DNA from 2 places in the Mesobacterium hydrothermale genome. Region 2 is predicted to be linked to the other one. Evidence: riboswitches for the same ligand, from Rfam matches in the RefSeq annotation. Region 2 holds a riboswitch; the other holds the start of a gene.
The links. Region 2 has a riboswitch for cobalamin ahead of VK792_RS17415 (DUF1636 family protein). Riboswitches for the same ligand answer to the same signal wherever they lie in the genome.

Region 1 (4,376 bases), on a different contig from region 2:
CAAGCGCATAGTACAGGGCCACGCGGGGGCGGCGGGACGGTGCGTCGGTCAGTGCCGCAAGGCGGGCGTCGAACTGCGCCAGCACCTCGGCGGCGCGGTTTTCCTGCCCCAGAAGCGCGCCCATCCGGGCGATGTTGGCGCGGGCGTCGTTCAGCGAATTGATCGGGGCAAAGACCTCGACCCGGTAGCCCAGCCGTTCCAGCATCGACACGGTGGCACGGGTGGTGAACGTGCCCGCCAGCACCAGATCGGGGTCCAGCAGCACGATGTCCTCGGCCTTGCCGGAATTGGTGGGCAGGGCGCGGGCGGCTTCGACCATGGCAGAGGTGCGGGGATCGCGCGACAGCAGGCTGACCGAGGTCAGCTGCCCGGGCGCCGCCAGCAAAAGCGCCAGCTGGTCGGTACAAACGTTGAGAGAGACGACGCGTTGCGGCGCCGCCAGCACCGCCGCCCCGGCGAACACCAGGGCGGCGGCAAGGCCTATGATCTTAGAACGACGCACGGACCCCAAGGAACCACGACCGCCCGGCAGTGTTGTAGCCCGCAGCGGTCTGGTAATCCGCATCGGTCAGGTTTTCGACCCGCAGATACCCCGTCAGGCTGTCGCTGAAAGCGTAGTTCATCTGCGCGTTCACCACGGTGAAATCCGTCAGCGGGGTGCCGAATTCATCCGGGAAGTCGGCGGCGTGGCGCAGAGTGATCGAGCCGTTCAGCTTGTTGGTGATCTCGGCATCGACCCCCAGTGCCAGGTCATAGCGCGGGATCCGCAGTTGTGGGTTGTCGCTGGCATCGCGGCTGTCGGTATAGGTGAAGGCCCCGGTCAGGCTGACCCGATCGGAAACTGGCACGGCTCCGGACAGTTCCACGCCCTGGCTGACGGTGGTGCCGGGGCGCTGGGCATAGGCGCCGGGCAGCGGACCCAGCCAACCGTCTGGATCGAAATACTGGATCAGGTTGTCGATCTCGGAATAGAACAGTGTGGCCTTGACGTTGGCGCCGTTGCGATAGGCGTGCTCGACGCTGAGTTCCGCGTTGCGGCTTTTTTCCGGCTCCAGCGCGGCATTGCCCGACCAGGGATCGTAAAGTTCATAAAGCGATGGCGCACGGAAGCCGCTGGACACCAGCGCGCGCACCGTGGTGTTCGCGGTCGGACGCCATGCCAGCGCGGCACGGGCGGAATTGTGGCCGCCGAACGCATCGTGGTCGTCATGGCGCAGCGAAACGGTCAGGTCCAGCGCCTCGGACGGCGCGAAATTTGCCTCGGCAAAGATGCCGGTGGTTTCCGCCGTGCCGCCACCAGCAGAGCCGAAGGCCAGCGTATCGCTTTTCTCGCGCGTCCAGTCGCCGCCGAAGGTCAACGCGGTGGCGCCCATCGTCCATGCCGCCTTGTAGTCGATGGTATCCCGCTCGCCCTTGTAGGTGCCGGTAAAGGCTGAGGTGGCCAGGGAGCGGTCGATTTCGTAGTGCGACGCCGAGAAGTTGTGGGTCACCGCACCGGTTTCCAGCGTGCCATACACGCGCAACGCACGTGTCGTGGCATCCGAAATTCCGGTTTCATCGGCAGCAGAGGCGTCGTAATCGCCGGTCGAGTCCATCCAGTAGCCGTCGAAGCCCAGTTTCAGCGTGTCTGTGACATCATATTCGCCACCAAGGGTCAGTTGCGTGCCTTCGTATCCGTCATCCTCGGTGCCGCCGACGCGGGCCGAGAAGCCGTCTGTCTTGGTACTTGTCAGCCCAAAGGACAGTGCGCCGCGGTCGTCACCCACGTTGACGGACAGCCCGCCGCGCCGGGTGTTGTAGCTGCCGCCTTCGGCAAAGACCTCGACCGAGCGGTCGTTGCGGCGCTTGGGGTTGGTGGTCACGTCGATGATGCCGCCGACCGCCTCGGAGCCGTGGACCGCAGATTGCGCGCCTTTCACGACTTCGACCCGGGTCACGTTGCCCAGCGACAGGTTGGCCCAGTCGAACTGGGTCTGCACGCCCGACGGATCGGTCACGTCGATGCCGTTGACCATGACGGGGCTGTAGGGGCCCGACAGGCCGCGCATCCGCAGGATGGTGACGCCGCCGATGCCGCCATTGCTGGCCACCGTCAGGCCAGGCAGCGCGGCCAGCGTATCGGCCAGTTGGGTCGTGCCCGCGTCGCGCAGCGTGGCTTCGCCCAGAATGTCGACATTGGCGCCGGACCGGTTCAGGTCGGTCAGGGTCTGGTTTGCGAATATGGTGATTTCGTCCAGTTCCATCGCGTCTTGTGCCAGCGCGGGCGCGGCAGCAAGGGCGATCAGTGATACGGTGCCCAAGATACGGGTCATGTCCGTTGTCCCTTTCGTTCTGGCGCATTTCGATGGCGCCAAGGAGAGTATTGGTTCTTGGAAAGGGACGCCTCTCCGCGAACGGTGCAAAGATTGTCACCACTGCCGGAGAGCCGTTATCCGTCGCACGCCCCGCGCGCGGATAGGGTGATCGACTCGGCAGGTCTCCTGACTTGCGGGTCATTGCGTGGTCCGGGCCTTCCCGGGGCTGGACCCCAGTGGCATGTGCCGGTCACGCTCGCCGCTTACAGTTGCGGGGGCAGCCGCGGATTTGCACCGCGTTCCCTTTTCACCAGAGTCGCCTCTGGACCGAGATGGAGGGTGATTACGCCCTGACCCCTGCGAAGGCAAGAACGCAAAGCGACACCCCGGCCCTCAGGCACGACGCGAGGCGCGGCGCAGGCTGTTCGACGGGATTGCACCGAGCTTTTGGGAATTCGTGGGAACCGTCTTGGTCGTGCAGCGGCAGGACGTCGGCGGGGGCTGGCCTACGAATCAAAACTCGTTGAATCGGCTGATTCGAAGATGTATTTTGAGAACGTAGGCAGAACATTTCGTCGCCCCCTTGTGGATAAGTCTGGGGGAGAAGTCTTTGGGTGGGATTTCTTGGTACTTTTTCGAGGTTTTGTTATTCAACCATATTTAGTGTTTTTTGTTTTTAATCGGTCAACAATTAGCGTTGATGGATGGGGGTCAGGCACCAGAAGTTGTTTCAGGCCCGCCTGTGGAGCAATATGCAGTGCCATGCGTTCCCATTTTGCGTTGACGTCCCATGATTTCCCAGTGTATCCCTTGTTCATCGAATGAGGGACGGGACAAAGGGCAACGCAGAGCCCGAACAAAAAAATCCCGAAATAACAAAAAGCAGGTTCATACAGGCCCCGCTCCTTCATTTGTAACAAAGAGATCCGGCGCGCGGGCGAGCAGACATCCCCCCAGGTGGCGCGCGCAGCTGGACCTTCCCGCTCAGCGGGAGAGTGGCGGCGGGTTGATCAGTGGCAGCAGATCAACCCGCCGTTTCAATTTCAGGGGGACGAAATGAAGGGGCCGGTAGGGCAGTGGCGCTGAGCTTCAGAGGCGAATTCAACCAAAAGGTTGACGGCAAGGGGCGCATGTCGATCCCCGCTCCGTATCGCCGCGTGCTCGAAGATGGCGACCCCAACTACCCCGACGCCCCCAATGCCCGCCTTGTCGTGCTGTACGGTACTCACCTGAAGGGCTCGCTTCACGTTTATACGATCGAGGCGATGAACGAGATCGAGGCGGAGATTCAGAAACTTCCGCGTGGGTCGGTCGAGCGCAAGGCCGCCAGCCGCATGATCCTTGGGAAAAGCTGGGAAACCGAGATCGACCGCGACGGACGGATCGTGCTGCCCAAAGAGCGCCGCGAACAGATCGGCCTGGAAGGCGAGGCGACGATGATCGCTATGGGCGACTATTTCGAGATCTGGAACAAGGCCACGTTCGAAGCGCAGGAACAGGCCGAGGTCGAGGAATTCCTGGCCCAACAGGACGAGGATTTCGATCCGCTGTCGCTGCTGGGCGGCTGACGGGAGGGGATCATGGCAACGCACCCTTCCGCCGATGCGCCTCACATTCCTGTCCTGCTGCGCCCCTTGCTGGCCGCTGTGGCGCCGGTTTCCGGGACATGGGTCGATGGTACATTCGGCGCCGGCGGCTATGCCCGCGGGCTGCTGGACGCAGGTGCGGACCGCGTGATCGGCATCGACCGCGATCCGCTGGCCCACCAGATGGCTACGACATGGAGCGGTGCGTTCGGCGCACGGCTGGACCTGGTTCAGGACAATTTCGCCAATATGGCTGACCATGTCGACCAGGTGGATGGCGTGGTGCTGGACCTGGGCGTGTCGTCGATGCAGCTGGACCAGGCCGAGCGCGGGTTTTCCTTCATGAAAGATGGCCCCCTGGACATGCGCATGGCGCAGGACGGGCCAAGTGCTGCGGACATCGTCAACCAGGCCGAGGAATCCGAACTGGCCGACATACTGTATATCTACGGTGAAGAACGCGCTTCGCGCCGGATCGCGCGGGCCATCGTCAAGG
Region 2 (4,376 bases):
ATCGATCACCGTCTGGGTGCCCACGATCTGCGCGATCACCCCGCCGCGATCGATGTCACCCGCCAGCACGACCGGCACGCCCGCCGCGCGTGCGAAACCCATATTCGCGATGTCACCCGCTCGCAGATTGACCTCGGCCGGAGAGCCCGCGCCCTCGACGATGACCAGATCATGCGCCGCGCGCAGACGCGCGAAGCTTTCCTGCACGGCCCCCATCAGCTGCGGCTTGATCGCCGCGTAATCGCGTGCCTTCGTCGTGGTCAGCCGACGGCCCTGCACGATCACCTGCGCACCGACATCGCTTTCAGGTTTGAGCAGGATCGGATTCATGTCGACCATCGGCTCAAGCCCGCAGGCCAGCGCCTGCAAGGCCTGCGCCCGTCCGATCTCGCCACCATCGGCGGTGACGGCGGCATTGTTCGACATGTTCTGCGGCTTGAAAGGCGCGACACTCAGCCCGCGCCGCCGCGCTGCCCGGCACAGCCCCGCCACCAGAATCGACTTGCCGACATTCGACCCGGCGCCCTGAATCATCAGTGCTGTCATCGCGAAGCCCCGACCGTGCATTTGCGAGGCGTTCGGGAGCCTCCGGCGGAGGCATTTCCGGGCAAGATGAAAGGGGAGGAGGGGCGCCGCGCCACAGCCCGATCACCCGGGGGCGGCGCGAGGCTTTCACCTTGCGCGGTCATCGGGACCTTTCCCTGTACCGCACGGCCAGATTTGCAGAGCGAGGTTAACAATCCCTTACCTTTCATCTTGCTTCAAATACCTGAAACCGACCGTAGCATCGGGAAGGCTGCGCGGATGGCTCAGAACTCCACCCCGGCCTGACCCTTGATGCCCGAGCGGAACGGGTGCTTGATCAGGGTCATCTCGGTGACCAGATCGGCGGCTTCAATCAAGCCTTCGGCGGCGTTGCGCCCGGTCAGGACGACATGGGTCATCTCGGGTTTTTCCTCGCGCAGAAAATCGAGCACCTCGTCGAGCGGCAGGTAATCGTAGCGCAGCGCGATGTTGATTTCATCGAGCAGGACCATCCGGATCTCGGGGTCACGGATCAGTTCCTTGGCTTTTTCCCATCCCGCACGGGCCGCTGCGATGTCACGCTCGCGGTCCTGCGTCTCCCAGGTGAAGCCTTCGCCCATTGCGTGAAATTGACACAGGTCGCCGAAATTTTCCGTTAGAAGGCGACGCTCGCCGGTGTCCCAGGCGCCCTTGATGAACTGCACCACGGCGCAGGGCATCTCATGGGCGATGCAGCGCAGAATCATCCCGAAACCCGAGGAGGATTTGCCCTTGCCGGGCCCCGTATGGACGATGATCAGCCCTTTTTCGCCCGATTTTCCCGCCATGATCTTGTCGCGCGCGGCTTTTTTCTTGGCCATTTTCGCGCTGTGGCGGGCCAGCGTTTCCGGGCTGTCGGTTTCGATGCTCATGCTGCGCTCCATCGCTTGACAAAAGGGGGGCGCTCGCCCAATCAGGGGGCGCGCTGGTTCCTGTCATTACGGCAGGCGAAGAGGGAATGCGACAGGTTTGCGATCCGAAACGGATCGGTCCTGAGCGCAGCCGCCCCCGCGACCGTGACCGGAGAGGTCGCCTCAAGCCACTGGCTCTCGGGCCGGGAAGGAGAGGAGACCGCAGGGCCCTGACAAAGGGTCCGGGATCCGCAAGCCGGGAGACCTGCCAGCGTTGATGATTACGGGCGAACGGGGTGTTTCGCGACCGGGTGGACAATGCCGGTCGCTTTGCATGACCCCATGTCCCTCTGGCTCGATCCCCTGCCGCCGAAAGCGAAAGGGATGGGCGCGATGCCAACGATCTTGACGGTTTGCACGACCTGCAAGCGCACGGATGCCGATCCGGCTGACGAGACGCGGCCGGGCACGCATCTGCTGCGCGCATTGCGCGATCAGGGCGTGCCCGATGGCGTTGAGATCCACGAGGTCGAATGTCTCTCGGCCTGTTCCAATGGGTGCGCGGTCGCGCTCTCCGAACCCGGAAAATGGTCCTATGTCTATGGCCGGATGAGTTCCGAGGATGCCGCCGACATCCTCGCGGGCGCTGCCGCCTATGCCGCGACCGATGACGGGTTGGTGCCTTGGCGCGAACGCCCGGTGATCTTCCGCAAGCAGAGCCTTGCGCGCATTCCCCCCTTTCCCGAACCCGAGCAGGAGTAACTCATGTCCGATCTGACCAAGATCCCCGTCACCGTGATCACCGGCTTTCTCGGCGCGGGCAAAACCACGCTGATCCGTCACCTGATGGCCAATTCGGGCGGGCGCAAGCTGGCCGTTCTGGTCAACGAGTTCGGGACCGTGGGCGTCGATGGCGAGATCCTGCGCCAATGCGCGGATGAGAACCGCCCCGACGAGAACATCGTCGAACTTGCCAATGGCTGCATCTGCTGCACCGTCGCCGACGAGTTCATCCCGACGATCGAGGCGCTGATGGCGCGTGCGCAAAAGCCCGATCACATCCTGATCGAGACTTCGGGCCTTGCGCTGCCGAAGCCGCTTCTCAAGGCGTTCGACTGGCCCGCGATCCGCTCGAAGATCACGGTGGACGGCGTGATCGCTCTGGCCGATGCCGAGGCCGTCGCTGCGGGTCGTTTCGCCCCCGACGTGGCTGCTGTGGATGCGCAGCGTCAGGCCGATGACAGCCTCGATCACGAGACGCCGCTTTCGGAAGTGTTCGAGGACCAGATCGCCTGCGCCGATCTCGTGCTTCTGTCCAAGGCCGATCTGGCGGGCGAGGAAGGTCTTGCCGCGGCGCGTGCGGTAATCGAGGCCGAAGTGCCGCGCAAGCTGCCGATCCTGCCGCTGACCGAAGGGGTGATCGACGCGAAGGTGGTTCTCGGGCTCGAGGCCGCCGCCGAGGACGATCTGGCCGCACGTCCGAGCCACCATGACGGGGCCGACGATCACGAGCACGACGATTTCGACACGGCGGTGATCGAGCTGCCCGAGATCGAGAACCCGGCGTCGCTGGTCTCTGCGATCGAGCGTCTTGCGCGCGAACAGCGGATCTTGCGCGTCAAGGGCCATATCGCGGTGACGGGCAAACCGATGCGCCTTCTGGTGCAGGCCGTAGGCGAACGCGTGCGCCATCAGTTCGACCGTCCCTGGGGCGCCGATCCGCGTCGCTCTGCTCTGGTGGTGATCGCCGAACATGACGATGTGGACGAGGCTGCGATTCGCGCCGTTCTTTTGGGCGCCTGCGAAGGTGCCTCCGCCTGATGCACGTCACCTTCCGCGAAAGTCACGGCCTTGAGGAAACCGAGGTGCCGACGGATTTGGGGCAACGGCCCGCGGATCTGGTGGTGCTGTCGTTTTCCGATAGCGACCTCGGGGCTTTCGCGGCGGGCTGGCGACGCGCTCAGGGCGGGCTGCCCTCGCTGCGGCTGGCCAATCTGGTCAATCTTCGCCACCCGGTCTCGGTCGATACCTATGTCGAGACCACGCTTTGCGGGGCGAAGGGCATTCTGGTGCGGCTGATCGGGGGCGAGGCCTATTGGCCCTATGGGCTCGCGAGCCTTCAGGATCTCGCGCGGCGGCGGGGGATCGCGCTTGCGGTGCTGCCCGCCGATGGGCGCGAGGATGCGCGCCTCGATCAGCTGTCGTCGCTTCCGGTCTCGACCCTGCGGCGGATGAAGGAACTTTGCGATGCCGGGGGCGCGGTCGCGTCTCAGGCGGCGCTGGCGCAGTTGGCGCTGGCCTCGGGGCTCTATGCGGGGCCGGTTCCGGGCGACAAGCGGCTGCCGGAGGAGGGGTTTTACTGTCCCGATCTCGGGCCGGTCGCGGCACCGGTTCTGGCGGCGGAGTGCGATAAGCCGCTCGCCCTTGTCAGCTTTTACCGCTCCTACGTCACCGCCGCTGACACTGCCCCGGTGGATGCGCTGATCGCGGGGCTCCGGGCGCGTGGGTTTGCAGCCTACGGGGTCTATGCGCCCTCGCTCAAGGCGCCGGGATTTGCGGATTGGCTGGCCGGGTCGCTTGGCACACGCGCCCCGTCGCTGGTCGTCAACGCGACGGCCTTTTCGGCGCAATCGCCCGATGGCACCACGCCGTTCGACCGCTATGGCTGCCCGGTGTTTCAGGTCGCGCTCTCGACGGCGCGTCGCAAGGAGTGGGCGCAGGCCGAGCGCGGTCTGTCGCCTGCCGATCTGGCGATGCATGTCGTGCTGCCCGAGGTGGACGGACGGCTTCATGCGGGAGTGATCTCGTTCAAGGCCCCCGAGCCGCGCGATCCGGATCTTGAATATTCCCGCTTTTCGCACCGGGCCGATCCCGAGCGGGTCGAGGCCGCGCTCAACCGGATCTGCGGCTGGCACCGGCTGGCCCGAACCCCGGTCGCAGAGCGCCGGCTGGCGGTTGTGC

Region 1: another riboswitch for cobalamin. It lies ahead of VK792_RS01680 (TonB-dependent receptor plug domain-containing protein); the one in region 2 lies ahead of VK792_RS17415 (DUF1636 family protein).

What each region holds. Positions count from the first base shown of each region.
Region 1 is NZ_JAYLLH010000002.1:50,655-55,030, forward strand. Features, by position in the region: gene VK792_RS01675 (ABC transporter substrate-binding protein) at 1-502, opposite strand, end outside; gene VK792_RS01680 (TonB-dependent receptor plug domain-containing protein) at 489-2,312, opposite strand; cobalamin riboswitch at 2,455-2,641, opposite strand; gene VK792_RS01685 (hypothetical protein) at 2,945-3,112, opposite strand; gene VK792_RS01690 (division/cell wall cluster transcriptional repressor MraZ) at 3,425-3,862, shown strand; gene rsmH (16S rRNA (cytosine(1402)-N(4))-methyltransferase RsmH) at 3,875-4,376, shown strand, end outside.
Region 2 is NZ_JAYLLH010000036.1:14,617-18,992, reverse strand. Features, by position in the region: gene VK792_RS17425 (cobyric acid synthase) at 1-546, opposite strand, end outside; gene cobO (cob(I)yrinic acid a,c-diamide adenosyltransferase) at 810-1,436, opposite strand; cobalamin riboswitch at 1,474-1,702, shown strand; gene VK792_RS17415 (DUF1636 family protein) at 1,809-2,177, shown strand; gene cobW (cobalamin biosynthesis protein CobW) at 2,181-3,236, shown strand; gene cobN (cobaltochelatase subunit CobN) at 3,236-4,376, shown strand, end outside.